One region of the Micromonospora sonneratiae genome, then DNA from elsewhere that is predicted to be linked to it. Evidence: riboswitches for the same ligand, from Rfam matches in the RefSeq annotation. Region 1 holds a riboswitch; the other holds the start of a gene.
What was found. A riboswitch is a leader RNA that binds a small molecule or an ion and turns the genes downstream of it on or off. The one in region 1 is predicted to bind cobalamin.
Positions count from the first base shown of each region.

Region 1 (7,390 bases):
GCACACTGCGTGCTCACCACCGGGTCCAACATGTTGAACAAGGGGCTCGACCTCGTGGTCGAGGGCGAAGCCGTGCAGGTGGACGACGACGGCAGGCTGCGGCGGATCGCCGCCGCGTACGAGTCGAAGTACGGCAGTGACTGGCACTTCGAGGTACGTGACGGCGTTTTCCACAACGCCGCCGGCGGCACGGCCCTGGTGTACGAGGTCGCGCCAACCACCATCTTCGGCTTCGCCAAGGGCGAGTACGGGCAGACCCGCTGGCGCTTCTCCGCGTGACCAGGGACTGACCGACTCCGGCGTGTCGTCGGCGTGTTTCGACAGAACTCCCTGGTCACGCGGATCAACTAGCAGGCCTCGCCCACAGTCAGAAGGCCTCGTCCAGGGAGACCGAACCGGAGACGGCCACCTGGTACGCCGACACCCGCCGCTCGAAGAAGTTCGTCAGCTCCTGGACGTCCTGCAACTCCATGAACGGGAACGGGTTCTCCGAGCCGTACCGGGGTGGCAGCCCGAGCCGGGTGAGCCGGGCGTCGGCGACGTACTCCAGGTAGCGCTGCATGTCCGCGGTGTTCATGCCGGGCAGCCCGTCCCCGCACAGGTCCCGGGCGAAGGCCAGCTCAGCGGCGACCGCCTCCTTGATCATGCGGGTCACCTGGGCGGACAACTCGTCGTCGAACAGGTCCGGCTCCTCCCGGCGGACCGTGTCGACCACCGCGAAGGCGAACTCCATGTGCATCGACTCGTCGCGGAACACCCAGTTGGTGCCGGTGGCCAACCCGGAGAGCAGGCCGCGTGAGCGCAGCCAGTAGACGTACGCGAAGGCGCCGTAGAAGAACAGCCCCTCGACGCAGGCGGCGAAACAGATCAGGTTGAGCAGGAACGCCCGCCGGTCGGCCCGGGTCTCCAGCCGGTGCAGCGAGTTGATCGAGTTGATCCAGCGGAAGCAGAAGTCCGCCTTGTCCCGGATCGACGGGATGTGTTCGACCGCCGCGAACGCCTTCGCCCGCTCGTCGTGGTCGGGCAGGTACGTGTCCAGCAGGGTCAGGTAGAACTGGACGTGCACCGCCTCCTCGAAGAGTTGCCGGGACAGATAGAGGCGGGCCTCCGGTGCGTTGACGTGCTGATAGAGGTTGAGCACCAGGTTGTTCGCCACGATCGAGTCACCGGTGGCGAAGAACGCCACCAGTCGGTGTACCAGGTGCCGTTCCTGATCCGACAGCTTCGCCAGGTCGGGTACGTCCGAGGCCAGGTCGACCTCCTCCACCGTCCAGGTGTTACGGATGGCCGCCCGGAACCGTTCGTAGAAGTCCGGGTAGCGCATCGGACGCAGGGTCAGGTCCATGCCGGGGTCGAGCAACATCTGACTGGTCACTGGCATGCCTCGCAGATCTCCGGGTTTTCCAGGGAGCAGGCCACGGCGTCCGCCGCCTCGGCCGCTGGGGTGTCGGGAAGGGCCCCTTCCAGGGCAGACAGCGATAGCAGGGGACCCTTTCTGACGGTGGTCTGGGCGATCCGCGTCGCGGGACGGGAACGCAGGTAGTACGTCGTCTTCAGCCCGGCCCGCCACGCGTAGGCGTACATCGAGGAGAGCTTGCCGATGGTCGGGGCGGCCTGGAACAGGTTCAGCGACTGCGACTGGTCGACGTACGGCGTACGCGCGGCGGTCAGATCGATCAGCGCCTTCTGGGGCAGTTCCCAGGCGGTCCGGTAGAGCGTCTTCAACTCGTCCGGAATGTCCAAGGTGGCCACCGACCCGTCGGCGGTCTTGATCGCGTCCCGGGTCGCCGGGGTCCACCGGCCGAGCCGCTTGAGGTCGGCCACCAGATGCCGGTTGACCTGGAGGAACTCGCCGGACAGGGTCTCCCGCTTGAAGACGTTGGAGACCAGCGGCTCGACGCACTCCGAGCAGCCCGCGATCGAGGCGATGGTGGCGGTCGGTGCGATCGCGACCAGCAGCGAGTTGCGCAGACCGTACCGGGCGACCTTCTCCCGTATCGCCGCCCAGGCGTCCGGTCGTACCGGCGAGGCGGACGGGTAGTGGTCGAGGTGCAGCACGCCACCGGCCGCCCGGGTCTGTCCGTACGCCGGGTGCGCGCCCCGCTCGGCGGCCAGCGAGGCCGACGTGTCGTACGCGGCGAGGGCGATCTCCTCGGCGATCCGGGTGGAGAGCGCCAGTGCCCCGGGCGAGTCGAACGGCAGCCGCAGCGCGGCGAAGACGTCGGCCAGTCCCATCACTCCGAGACCGATCGGTCGCCAGCGTCGGTGCGCGGCGGCGGCCTGTTCGGTCGGGAAGTAGTTGCGGTCGATCGCCCGGTCGAGGGCGGCGACCGCGATCCGGACGGTGTCGGCCAGCGCGGCGAAGTCGACCTCGCCGTCCACGAGGTGGGCGGCCAGGTTGACGGAGCCGAGGGTGCAGACGGCGGTCTCCCCGTCGCTGGTCACCTCCAGGATCTCGGTGCACAGATTGGACAGGTGCACCACGCCGCCACCGTTGCCCACCTGGTTGCAGGTACGGTTCGCCGCGTCCTTGAAGGTCATCCAGCCGTTGCCGGTCTGCGCCAGGGTACGCATCATCCGGGCGTACAGGCTCCGGGCCGGCAGGGTCTTCACAGCCTTGCCTGCGACCTCGGCCGCCCGGTAGGCGGTGTCGAACTCGTCGCCCCACAGGTCGACCAGTTCCGGTACGTCCTTCGGGTCGAACAGCGACCAGTCCGCGTCCGCCTCGACCCGCCGCATGAACTCGTCCGGGATCCAGTTGGCCAGGTTCAGGTTGTGCGTACGCCGGGCCTCGTCACCGGTGTTGTCCCGTAGCTCCAGGAACTCCTCGATGTCGGCGTGCCAGGTGTCCAGGTAGACGCAGGCCGCCCCCTTGCGCCGGCCGCCCTGGTTGACCGCCGCCACGCTGGCGTCCAGGGTGCGCAGCCACGGCACGATCCCGTGCGAGTAGCCGTTGGTGCCCCGGATCAGCGAGCCGCGCGAGCGTACCCGGGACCAGGAGACACCGATCCCGCCGGCGTACTTGGACAGCTTCGCCACCTGCGTGTAGCGCTCGTAGATCGATTCGAGCTCGTCCTTCGGCGAGTCGACCAGGAAACAGGAGGAGAGCTGCTGGTGCCGGGTACCGGCGTTGAACAGCGTCGGCGAGCTGGGCAGGTAGGCCAGGCTGGCCATCCGTCGGTACAGGTCGGCGGCCTGCTCGACCGTTTCGGCCAGGCCGGTGGCGACCCGTAGGAAGAAGTGCTGCGGGGTCTCCAGCACGTTCCGGCTCTCCGGGTGCCGCAACAGGTAGCGGTCGTAGACCGTACGGAGGCCGAAGAACTCGAAGGCATCGTCGGCCGTGGGGTCGACCAGGGCGTCGAGTTCGGCGGCATGCGCGGCGACGAAGGTGACGAAGCCGGGATCCAGCAACCCCTGTCTGGTTGCTGCCGCGACGGATTCGCTGAACGTGCGTACGCCCTGGTCAGCGGCCTCCTGTCGGATGCGCTCGGTGAGTAGTCGAGCGGCCAGCCTGGCGTACTGCGGCTCCTCGGCGATCAGCCCGGCGGCGGCGGAGATGGCCAGTTGGAGCAGCTCGTCCTGGCCCGCACCCGGGGTCCGCCCGGATCGGACCAGGGCCAGCACCCGCTCGGCATCGGTGTCGGGCAGATCGTGCCGGTGCCGCTCGACGGCGGTACGCAGCCCGTGGTCGGGCTGTTGCTCAGGCTCCGCTGCTGGCGGGGCGGTGGTCACGGCTGCCGTCATGTTCGCTCCTCGTCGTCTCGGCCGGACCGGAGACTCGCGAGGGGACACGTCGGCACGCCGGATCACCGCCGGTCGGTGTTCCGGCAGTCACCCGTACGTCTCGACGGCCCTCCCGCGAGGCCCCGAGGTGGTACGCGCGTCGGACGGGTCGGTGCCCGACACGCATTACTGGCAGGTCTTCGGACTTGCGGGCAGGGCGCGTTGCCGCGCTTGCCTACTGGCCGTCGCTTCCCAGATCCGGCTGGCCTGTCCAGACCGAAAGGCTTCCGGCCGGACACCGTGATCCAGTGCTGTTGACGGCGGTCGTTCCCGCTCACCGCTGCGGGGCAGTCCCGGATTCACACCGGGTTCCCTCTTTGGCCGCGACATCTGGATGGATGCCGAAGCCTGGCCACCCGCCTGGAGGGGCAAGGGTGGACCAGCAATGAACCGATCCTAGATGTAGTGGCTGGGGGTACGTCAACGCACCAGATGGTGTGGCGTGTCGCGGTTGACGGGAGTGGATCTGGATCATCGTGGGCGGTCGTTGTCTGCCCGTCAGCTCCGGCAGGTCAGCCACGCTCCCGGCACCCAGCCGGCGTGCCGGTGGCGGTTTGGCCACCGTACGGCCGGGAAGTAGCCGGGAGTGCGGACGATGATGGTGCGGAACATGATGACGAAGCTGGAGCGGGCCGCCCGGCTCGACCGGCTGGGTGACCGGCTGCAACACGGCGTCTTCTCGGTCCTGCCGAACCAGCGGGTCCGGGACTTCCTACACGGGGTGAACCTCGGTCATCCGCTGCATCCGGCGCTCGTGCAGTTGCCCATCGGTGCCTGGGTCAGCACCGCCATCCTGGACCTGATCCCCGGCCAGCGACGGGCCGCGACGGTGCTGGTGGCGGTGGGCACCGCGAGTGCGCTGCCGGCGGCGATCGCCGGGGCCAACGACTGGGCGTCGCTCTCCCGGGAGCAGCGACGGGTCGGCCTGGTCCACGCGATGGCCAACGCGATCGGCACGACCCTGTACGCCGGCTCGGTGGCTGCCCGGTTGAGTGGACGACACGGTGCCGGCCGGATGCTCGGCTTCCTCGGGTTGGCGGCGGCCAGTGGCGGGGCGTACCTCGGTGGGCACCTGGCCTACAAACAGGCCGCCGGGGTCAACCAGGGCGTCCAGGAACTGCACCTGATCGAGGACGGGTGGCATCCGATCGCCGACATCGCCAGCCTGCCCGACGCCACGTTGCTGACCCGGGAGGTCGACGACGTGTCGGTGGTGGTGTACCGGGACGGTGATGAGGTCACGGTGATGTTGGAGCGGTGCGCCCACCAGAGCGGTCCGCTCGGCGAGGGCAGGGTCACCCGGGTCGACGGGCGTACCTGTGTGGTCTGCCCCTGGCACGGGAGCACCTTCCAGCTCAACGGCGGTGAGGTCGTACACGGGCCGGCCGGTACCGACCAGCAGGTGCTACCCACCCGGGTGGTGGACGGCGTGCTACAGACCCGGCTGCCCTGACCCGACCACCTGGCGTGGTCGGCGGGACTGGGCAGCCGGGCTGCGTGGTCGCGCTCAGTCGCAGGTCACTGCGGGTTGGGCCCGGGTGACGAGGTTCGTGTAGCCGGTGGTGCCGTCCAGCCAGACCACCCGACGGTTCTCGTCGGAGGCGTGCACACCCTGGTCACCCCGGTTGCACGAGAACCGGACGGGAGCCCCACCGCGCACCGGGACCTGGTACAGCTTCGGTAGCGCGGCGTTGGTGAGCTGGCTGCTCGGCTGGGACGTGAACGTCACGTACCGGCTGTTGGCGTCGAGCGCGGGCACCCTCGCCAGGCCCGACGCCTCGGTCACGACATCGGTGACGCCGGTGCCGTCCAGGGCCGCCCGTTTGATCGCGCTGATCCCGTCGATGCCGGTGTCGTGCACCCAGTAGACCGCGTCGGCGGTGACGACGACGTCCTTGACGAAGACGCGCTCGGTCCCGACCGGGATGACGGTCTTCGTCCCGGTGCGCAGGTTCCACACCACCGGGTTGTAGTGCCAGCCGGTCGCGTCCTGCACGATCTGCGCGTAGGCCAGCACATCGCCGTGGAGCGACGCCCACGAACCCTGCGTACCCACCTCGGGCGTCAGGTTGACCGTCGACCCGTCCGGCCTGCGTACCACCACGTCGCTCTCGAAGAGGTCGTACGAGAAGAGGGTCCAGGCGGCGGTACGGCCCGACACGATCGGGTTGCTCAGATCCTCGTTCCGGCCGGTCACCGTCGCGAGGCTGGTCACCGGCCCGCCGGTCAGCGCCCGTTGGTAGACGTCCACGACGAGTTGACCGTCGACGACCGCGGTGCCGGTCCACACCCCCGTGCGGCCGTCGGTGGCCGGCTGCTCGTGCGTGCGCTCGTCGGCCGGCGAGAGCTGTCGGGCCTTCCCACCGTCGGTGGCACCGGTCCAGATCGAGGTCGCCCCCGACTCCGCCGTCGGTGCCTGGCTCACCACGTACCGGCCGCCGGCGGCGTCGAGCGCGGCAGCGGCATGCCGTACGTCGGCCAGCAGCGTCTTCGAGTCGACGCCGAGTTCCCGCTCCCAGCCCGGCGTGATGCCGTGACCGTCGAAGGCCGCCCGGACGACCGCCTTCTGGTTGACGGTGAAGCCGAGCGCGGTCGCGGCCTCCAGTACGGCGGTGCGACCGTCGGTGAACCCGTCGAGTGGCGTCATGTACTCGGTTAACGCCTTGTAGACGAGCCGGTCGGCCAGCAGCGGATCGAGTTTCTCCCGGATGTCCCACAGTGCTCCGGAGAAGATGGTGGAGTTCAGGTGCACCCCGCCGTTGTCGGTCGAGGTGCGGACGCCGAGATAGTCGGAGTACGTGGTCCGGCCGTCGTTCAGGTTGCGCAGGGCGCACTGCGCAGGTGTGCCGGACTTGCAGAGGTCCTCGGCCAGCAGCCCGGCGTCCGGGTGCGACATCGGCGTACCGGTGACCGTCACGTCGATCGCGTTGCCGAAGTAGTCGGCGATCGCCTCGTTCATCGCCCCGGACTGGTTGCGGTAGACGAGGTCCGCGGAGTTGGTGATGACGCCGTGGGTCATCTCGTGTCCGACGACGTCGAGGTCGGCGGCGAACGAGTAGCGGGTCGAGGTGGCCCCGCCGTACACCATCTTCTGGCCGTCCCAGAACGCGTTGTTGAACGGCCGACCGAAGTTGGTCACGTTGACGACGGAGATCATCGGGCTGCCGGCGCCGTCCAGGCCGTCCCGGCCGAGCCGTGACCGGTAGAACTCGTACACCTGACCGGCGCCGTAGTGTGCGTCGACCGCGCCGGTCGTGCTGGGCGCCCCGGTGAACGGGATGGTGTCGGCCGACATCAACGGTGTCTCGGGTGGTAGCTCTCCGAGGTAGTCGTAGTAGCTGCGTCCCTCGGCGTCGTAGGTGAGGATCTCCCCACCGCTGGTCGGGTACATCGCACGGGAACGGTCGCGCAGTTCGTACCGGCCGTCGGCACGCTGGTACGCCTCGACCGGTACCGACCGGCCGTGCTCGTCGGTGCCGGTCGTCGAGACCGCCCCCTCGGCGAAGTTGACCGTGTCGTAGGTCAGCGCGACGGTGCCCGCGTGCGCGTCCACGAACACCTCGCGGACGAACGGCGTCTGGGTTGCGGTGTCGACGCCCCGGAGGGT
Region 1 covers NZ_JBHTMP010000017.1:107,768-115,157, forward strand. Annotated here, with positions in the region: gene ACFQ4H_RS13720 (pyridoxamine 5'-phosphate oxidase family protein) at 1-279, shown strand, start outside; gene ACFQ4H_RS13725 (ribonucleotide-diphosphate reductase subunit beta) at 368-1,381, opposite strand; gene ACFQ4H_RS13730 (ribonucleoside-diphosphate reductase subunit alpha) at 1,372-3,744, opposite strand; cobalamin riboswitch at 3,898-4,158, opposite strand; gene ACFQ4H_RS13735 (Rieske (2Fe-2S) protein) at 4,385-5,236, shown strand; gene ACFQ4H_RS13740 (M4 family metallopeptidase) at 5,291-7,390, opposite strand, start outside.

Region 2 (7,390 bases), on a different contig from region 1:
AACGTCGACCGGGCCAGCCTGCGGGAGGCCCGCTCGACGTAGCGCAGGTGCCCGGCCAACGGCCCGAACTCGCCGTACGACACGGGGTTCTGGCCGCGACCGACGGCCAGTGTCGGTAGCCACTTCGCGTAGAAGGCGCTGGCCTTCGCGCCGGCCCGCGCCTTGCGGCCGAGGTCGGCGTCCGGGTCGATGATGTCGCCGGCCACCGACAGGTGGGCGTCGACCGCCTCCCGGGCGATCAGCAGGTGCATGATCTCGGTGGAGCCCTCGAAGATCCGGTTGATCCGCAGGTCGCGCAGCAACTGTTCGACCGAGGCGGCGCGCTCGCCCCGCGCGGCCAGCGAATCGGCGGTCTCGTAGCCACGGCCACCCCGGATCTGGACCAGCTCGTCGGCGATCTTCCAGGCCATCTCGCTGGCGTAGAGCTTGACCAGGGCCGCCTCGATCCGGATGTCGTTACGGTCGTCGTCGGCCAGCAGGCAGCACAGGTCGAGCATGGCCTCCATGCCGTACGTGGTGGCGGCGATGAACGAGAGTTTCGTGGCGACCGCCTCGTGTTCACCGACCGGGCGACCCCACTGCACCCGGTCGGCCGCCCACTCCCGGGCCACGTTCAACGACCACTTGCCGGCGCCAACGCACATCGCCGGCAACGACAGCCGGCCGGTGTTCAGGGTGGTCAGGGCGATCTTCAGGCCCTTCCCCTCGCCACCGATCACGTTCTCCTTCGGCACGACCACGTCGTGGAACCTGGTCACGCTGTTCTCCAGGCCACGCAGGCCGAGGAACGAGTTGCGTCGTTCGACGGTGATCCCGTCCGAGTCGCCCTCGACCACGAAGGCGGTGATGCCACCCCGCCGGGCCGGACCGTCCGGACCCGCCGGCCTGGCCGGCACCCGGGCCATCACCACGAGCAGGGTGGCCACGGTGCCGTTGGTGGCCCACAGTTTGACCCCGTTGAGCCGGTAACCGCTACCGTCCTCGGTCGGCTCGGCGGTGGTGGCCAGCCGGGCCGGATCGGAGCCGACGTCCGGCTCGGTGAGCAGGAAGGCGGAGACCTCACCAGCGGCCAACCTGGGCAGGAAGCGCTGCTTCTGCTCGTCGGTGCCGAACATCTTCAGTGGTTGCGGCACCCCGATCGACTGGTGGGCCGACAGCAGCGCGCCGATGGCCGGGCTGACCGAGCCAGCGACCATCAACGCCCGGCAGTAGTCCAGATTGGACAGCCCGAGTCCGCCGTACCTCTCGTCGATCTTCATGCCGAACGCGCCGAGCCGGGCGAGACCGTGGAACACGTCGTCCGGAATCGACGCCTCCCGCTCGATCCGCTCCCCGTCCACCTCGGAGCGGACGTACGCGTCCAGTCGGGCCAGGAATTCCGTGGCCTTGGCGCTCTTCGCGGGATCAGCCCGTGGCCAGGGGTCGATCAGATCGAGCCGGAACCGGCCGAGAAACAGCTCCTTGCCGAAGCTCGGCTTACCCCACTCGGCCTCGCGGGCGGCCTCGGCAACCTGCCGGGCCTCCTTCTCCGAAACCTGTCCGGCCTCTGCGGGCAACGGCCCGGCGCCATCCGGGCCATCCGTTGTGGGTCGGTCGTTCTGCGTCGTGGTCACGGCTACCCCCTAGACCCGGGTACGGCTATACCAGCGCTGATGGTGACAACGCTACTCCGGACTGTTACCCAGCGGTAGCCTTCGCTAATCGGCCGGCGGCGCTCCCCTCGCCCGGTCCAACTCGAACCGTCCCCGGTTCCGGGCGGGCGAATCGGGGTGCCGGTGGGAGAACCGTCACGGTCACCCGTCATTGACAGCCACCGTCGCCGTGGCAAGACTGACTGCCAGAACTGAATAGACGTACCTGCGTATGGGGGAAGTCCGGTCGAAGTCCGGCGCTGGCCCGCAACGGTAGGTCGTCGAGTGTCCTCTCGACGACGAGCCCGAATACCCAGGCAGATACGTGATCTCCACACCACCCGTCGTGGCCCACGGGTCGGAGTCCAGACCCGTGCACGCCGGTAGGGCGCTGCCGGTCCGGTTTCGACACCCCCGTCGGGCCGGAAAGGCGCTCCTGATGGTTGTCCGCCTGAGCCGGCACCGCCTGCTCGCCCTGTTCTGCGGCGTTGTCGCCGCCCTCACGGTCGCCACCGGTGCGACCGCTGCCACCACCAGTTCCCCGCCGACCGTGGACCGATCCAGGGCGGCAGCCGGCTGGCTGGCCCGCCAACTCGTCGACGGCGAACGCTTCGAGGTCGTCTTCGACGGAGTCGCGTACCCGGACCAGGGGCTGACCCTGGATGCGGTGTTCGCCTTCGCCGCCGCCCGGACCGCCGACGACCGGGGCGCCGCCGCGCTGGCCTGGGTGTCCCGGCCCGAGATCCGGGACGGCTACGTCGGCGACGGCACCACCGAGGCGTACGCCGGTGCGACCGCGAAGCTGACGCTGGCCGTCCAGGTACGCGGCGGTGACCCGACCTCGGTCAACGGCGTCGACCTCGTCGCCCGGCTCCGTACGCTGGAGGCACCCACCGGACGGTTCACGGACCGCTCCGCCTGGGGCGACTACAGCAACACGTTCAGCCAGTCGTTCGCGATCCTGGCACTGGCCCGTACGCCGGACGGCGTACCCGGGACGGCGGCGAGCTACCTCGCCGAAACCCGGTGCGCCGACGGTGGCTATCCACTGCTGCCGGAGCAGCCGGTCTGCCAGTCGGACGTGGACGCGACCGCGCTGGCGGTACAGGCGCTACGCGCCGCCGGCCGTACCGCCGACGCAGCGGCGGGCGTGCACTGGCTCGTCTCGGCACAGGCCACGGATGGCAGCTTCCGCAACGGCACCGGGGTGGCCAACGCCAACAGCACCGGGCTGGCCGCCCAGGCTTTGCACGTCGGTGGTCAGCCGCTGGCCTGGCTACGCGCCCGGACGTACCTGGTCGGGTTGCAGGTCGGCTGCGCCGGTGGGACCGCCGACCGGGGCGCAGTCGACTACGACGGCGGTGCCTTCGACCCGGGCACCGCTCCCCGGGCGACCGCACAGGCCGTACTCGGCCTGACCGGCACCGGATACGCCAGCCTGACGGCCGCCGACGCCTCGCCGGCCGTACCGGTCCTGGCCTGCTGGTGAACCGGCCGAGTCCGGCAGTGAATCGCCGAAGCCTGGCTGTGACCCGTCCGAGTCCGTCCCGAGGAGAAGACATGAACCCGCCCGTTCCGACCGTCCGCCGCCGACTGGCCACTCTGCTGGCCGCCGCCCTCATCGCGTTCGGCCTGGTCACGGCCGATCCCGCACCCCCCGCCGCGCAGGCTGCCGCCTGCACCGGCACGACCGGTGTGACCGTCGTGGTCGACTTCACCGCGCTCGGTGGCGGGGTGCAGGTCGGCTGCGCCCTGGGTGACCCGGCCACCGGACTCGCCGCGCTACAGGGTGCCGGTTTCGCCGTCACCGGCACCGCCCGCTGGGGCCTAGCCTTCGTCTGCCGGATCAACGGCCTGCCGACGTCGGCGACCGAGCCCTGCGTCAACACGCCACCGGCGACGGCGTACTGGTCGTACTGGCACGCCCCCAGTGGCGGTGCCTGGTCCTACAGCACCTCCGGTGCCAGCAGCTACGACCCGGCACCGGGTTCGGTGGAGGGTTGGTCCTTCGGGGCCGGTGCCGCACCTGGCGTCCCCGCCCCCTGATGCGACTACGGTTCTGCCCAGGCCGGCTCGGCCGCCTGGGCAGAACCGACCGGATCGACCGACCGGATCAGCGGACGGGTGGAACCCAGCGGCCGGGTGACCCGGACCGGCCGAAACCTGGACCAGTTGGAACAAGGACCGGCCGGAACCCGGGTCAGCTGGAACAGGGGCCGGGCCAGTATCGAGGAGGGAGGCGACGATGATCCGGGTGGTGTCGTTGGTGCCATCGCTGACCGAGGCGGTCGCGGTGACGCTGCCGGGGCTGCTGGTCGGGGCGACCGACTACTGCACCCATCCCGCCGGACTCGACGTACCCCGTGTCGGTGGCAGCAAGTATCCCGACCTGGCCGCCGTGCTGGCTCTCCGACCCGACACCGTGCTCATGAACGTCGAGGAGAACCGCCGCTCGGATGCCGAGGCACTTCGGGCGGCCGGGGTTCGGGTACGGCTCACCTATCCCCGTACCGTCGATGCCGCACTGGACGAACTAGGCGCACTGGTGATCGACCTCGGTGCCCCGGGCGAACCCGACTGGCTGTCCGCCGCCCGCACCGCCTGGTCCACGGTCGGACCGCCGCCACGGACCCGCCGGGCCGTGGTGCCGGTCTGGCGGCGGCCCTGGGTGATGGCCGGTGGTGACACCTTCGCCTCCGACGTACTGCGCCGGTTGGGCGTCCACAACCTGTACGCCGGATCCGACGAGCGGTACCCCCGCCCGTCCCTCGCCGAGGTACACGGTCTGTCGCCCGAACTCGTCGTGTTGCCCGACGAGCCGTACCGGTTCACCGCCACCGACGGGCCCGAGGCGTTCCCCGGCATCGCCTGCGCGCTGGTCTCGGGTCGCCATCTGACCTGGTACGGACCGTCCCTGGCCGAGGCCCCGCAGGTTCTCGCCGCCCAGCTCGCCCGCACCGTGACGGCGTAGTCCACTGATCGGTGAGGGTGATCGGTGAGAGCCCCGTCCATCCGGTCGATGACAGCCGGCCCGGTCGGTGACAGCCCGTCCGGTCGGTGGTGGCCGGTCCGGTCGGTGGTGGCCGGTCCGGTCGGTGGTGGCCCGCCCTCAGGCTCAGTCGCCGGCGGCTACCTCCGGATCCTTCGCCTCGCCCTCCTCCGCGTCCTCGTCATCGGTCCAGCGGGTCCGGCGGGCGAACGGCAACGCGGCCCAGAAGGTCAGGAACCAGACCGCGGTCACCGCGCTGAGTACGAACGCCAACGGCCGGGGCAGCACGAAGTCGGTAACCAGCAGCACCGAGCTGACCATCGCCACCAGCATGAAGGTCAGTCCACCGGTCGCCATGCGATGTGCGTACCGGACCAGCTCCGGTTTACGTCCCTGCCGGAACAGCGCCCGATGGAAGGCAACCGGCGAGATGATCAGTGCGGTGGCGGCAGCTGCGGCCAGCAGCGCGACGACGTACACCTCCTTCTGGAAGGTCGTCGTCTTGTCGAACCCGCTGCTGAACGGCAGCGTCAGCAGGAACGCGAAGAGGATCTGCACACCCGTCTGCGCCACCCGCAGTTCCTGGAGCAGGTCGGCGAAGTTGCGCTGCCACCGCTGCCGGTCGGTCTCCGTGGACACGCTGCCCCTCCACTTCCCGGTCGGCTCGGGCGGCGCAGGTCCGCCTGGGCCGTGTTTGCCCGCCCGGCCCACCGGTAAAACGTGGGTGCCGACCGACCGGCACGCGACGGTCGATCGACTCAGGCGCCGCGCCGGATCCGGCCCGCGTACTGGGCTTCGAGCGCGTTGTTGTGGGCGTCGCCGGCCGGGATGTTGGCCGACAGGTAGACCGGGGGCGTCTCCCCCGCGTCGACCAACCGGGCCACCACCTCCACCACGATCTGCTGGGCCAGCAGAGCGGCGGTGATCGACGACACCGCACCCACCGCGCCGCCGCCGGGCAGGGGCAGGGTCGCATCACCGTACGGAGCCCCATTGTCCAGCACCACGTCGGCGAGTTCGGAGAGTTTGCGGCCGGACGGGTGCCGGGAGTCGACCCGTGCCGAGTGGTCCCGGGAGGTGATCGCGATCAGCCGGTGGCCGCGTTCCTTCACCAGCAGGGCGAACTCCACGATCGACCCGTTGACTCCGGAGTTGGAGGCCACCACGAAGATGTCCTGCGGTGCCACCGGTGCCAGCTCGTAGAGGCGCTTGACGGCAGCCGGGTCCCGTTCCAGGGTCGGGCCGAGGATGCTGGCCGGCTCGCCGCCGTAGAGCACCACGTCCCGCAGGGCGATCCGGTTGGTCGGGACCAGTCCCCCGGCCCGGCCGGCGATCTCCATCGCCAGCGCCTCGGAGTGTCCGGTGCCGAACGCGTGGATCACGCCATCGGCCCGCAACGTGGCGGTGATCAGGTCGGCGGCCTGGCGTACCGCGTCCCGCTGCTCGGTCGCGACCCGGGTCATCGTCTCGGTGACGACCGAAAGGTAGCCCTCGGCGCTGAGTGTCATGCGTCCTCCGACCTCTACTCGTACTGCTGTTTCCCGGCCCCGTCACCGAGGCCACGGGATGACGAGATCCGTCATACACGAGCACCCGCGACACCGACCAGCGCACCCCGGTCCGATCACCTGGCAGCGGATTCCTGGATCTGGCCGGGGGCCATGGTCCGCCGCCAGTGGTCAGGCTCGCGGCGCGAGGCGGCCGGCTGCGGACAACCGCTGGATCACCGCTTCGTGCGGAACGGCGTGACTGGTACGACCGCCCACACCGGTGGTGGTGACGGCGGTGAACAGCGAGTTGAGCAGTGCCTCCTCGACCGAGTCCAGGACGGCGGCGAAGACCGGGTCGATCTCCCCGTCGGGGATCGCCGGCTGGTCCGGGCGTGCCGTGCTGAACGCGATCGCATAGTCGCCGCTGCCGTTGCTGTAGGAGGCCCCGACCCGGCCCATCGCAAAGACCGCCCGCCGGGCGACCCGGCCGAGCTGCCGGGCGTCCAGGGGCACGTCGGTGGCCACCACGATCATGCACGAGTTGCCGGACGGCTCGGTCCGATCGGTGTCCGGGACCAGTTCGTCGGCGGGCAGCGGGACGCCGAGCGCGGTCAGCACCCCGCCGAAGTTGGACTGGACGAGGGCACCGACCGTCGCCGGGATGTCGCCGGTCCGTACCGTCCTGGACGAGGTGCCGATGCCGGCCTTGTAGCCGAGCGCCGTGGTGCCGGTGCCGGCCCCGACGCACCCCTGCGCCGGTGGTCCGCCGGCTGCCCCGGCGATGGCGGACAGCACGTGTTCCTCGGTGACCGGACGACGACGGATGTCCGAGAGGTGACCATCGTTGGTCTCGCCGACCAGCGGGTTGAACGACAGGCCGGCCGGCCGGCGGTCCATCAGGTATCCCAGCAGCGCGTCAGCGGCCCGGAACACGGACAACGTGGCGGTCAGGACGATCGGAGACTCCAGTACGCCGAGTTCGTCGACCTGGGTCGATCCGACGAGTTTCCCGTAGCCGTTGCCGGTGTACACGGCGGCCGGCAGGGTCCACCGTCCGGGGCCAAGTTGGCTCGGCACGACGGCGGTGACACCGGTGTGCAGGTCGGCACCATCGTCGATGGTGGTGTGCCCGACCAGGATCCCGGGGACGTCGGTGATCGCGTTGTGTCGTCCGGTGGGCAGTGGCCCGACGACGATCCCGAGGTCGCGGGCGCGGCGGCTGAGCTGGTCCATCAAACTCCTGTCGGGTGTCGGCTTCAGGCAGCGGTGCGGATCACCGG
Region 2 covers NZ_JBHTMP010000025.1:69,353-76,742, reverse strand. Annotated here, with positions in the region: gene ACFQ4H_RS17675 (acyl-CoA dehydrogenase family protein) at 1-1,613, opposite strand, end outside; cobalamin riboswitch at 1,843-1,966, shown strand; gene ACFQ4H_RS17670 (peptidase) at 2,071-3,120, shown strand; gene ACFQ4H_RS17665 (hypothetical protein) at 3,192-3,677, shown strand; gene ACFQ4H_RS17660 (helical backbone metal receptor) at 3,880-4,602, shown strand; gene ACFQ4H_RS17655 (DUF6328 family protein) at 4,747-5,259, opposite strand; gene ACFQ4H_RS17650 (sugar isomerase domain-containing protein) at 5,379-6,128, opposite strand; gene ACFQ4H_RS17645 (P1 family peptidase) at 6,300-7,343, opposite strand; gene ACFQ4H_RS17640 (hypothetical protein) at 7,367-7,390, opposite strand, start outside.
Region 2: it holds a riboswitch for cobalamin, as region 1 does, so the genes downstream of both, ACFQ4H_RS17670 (peptidase) here and ACFQ4H_RS13730 (ribonucleoside-diphosphate reductase subunit alpha) in region 1, are expected to answer to the same signal.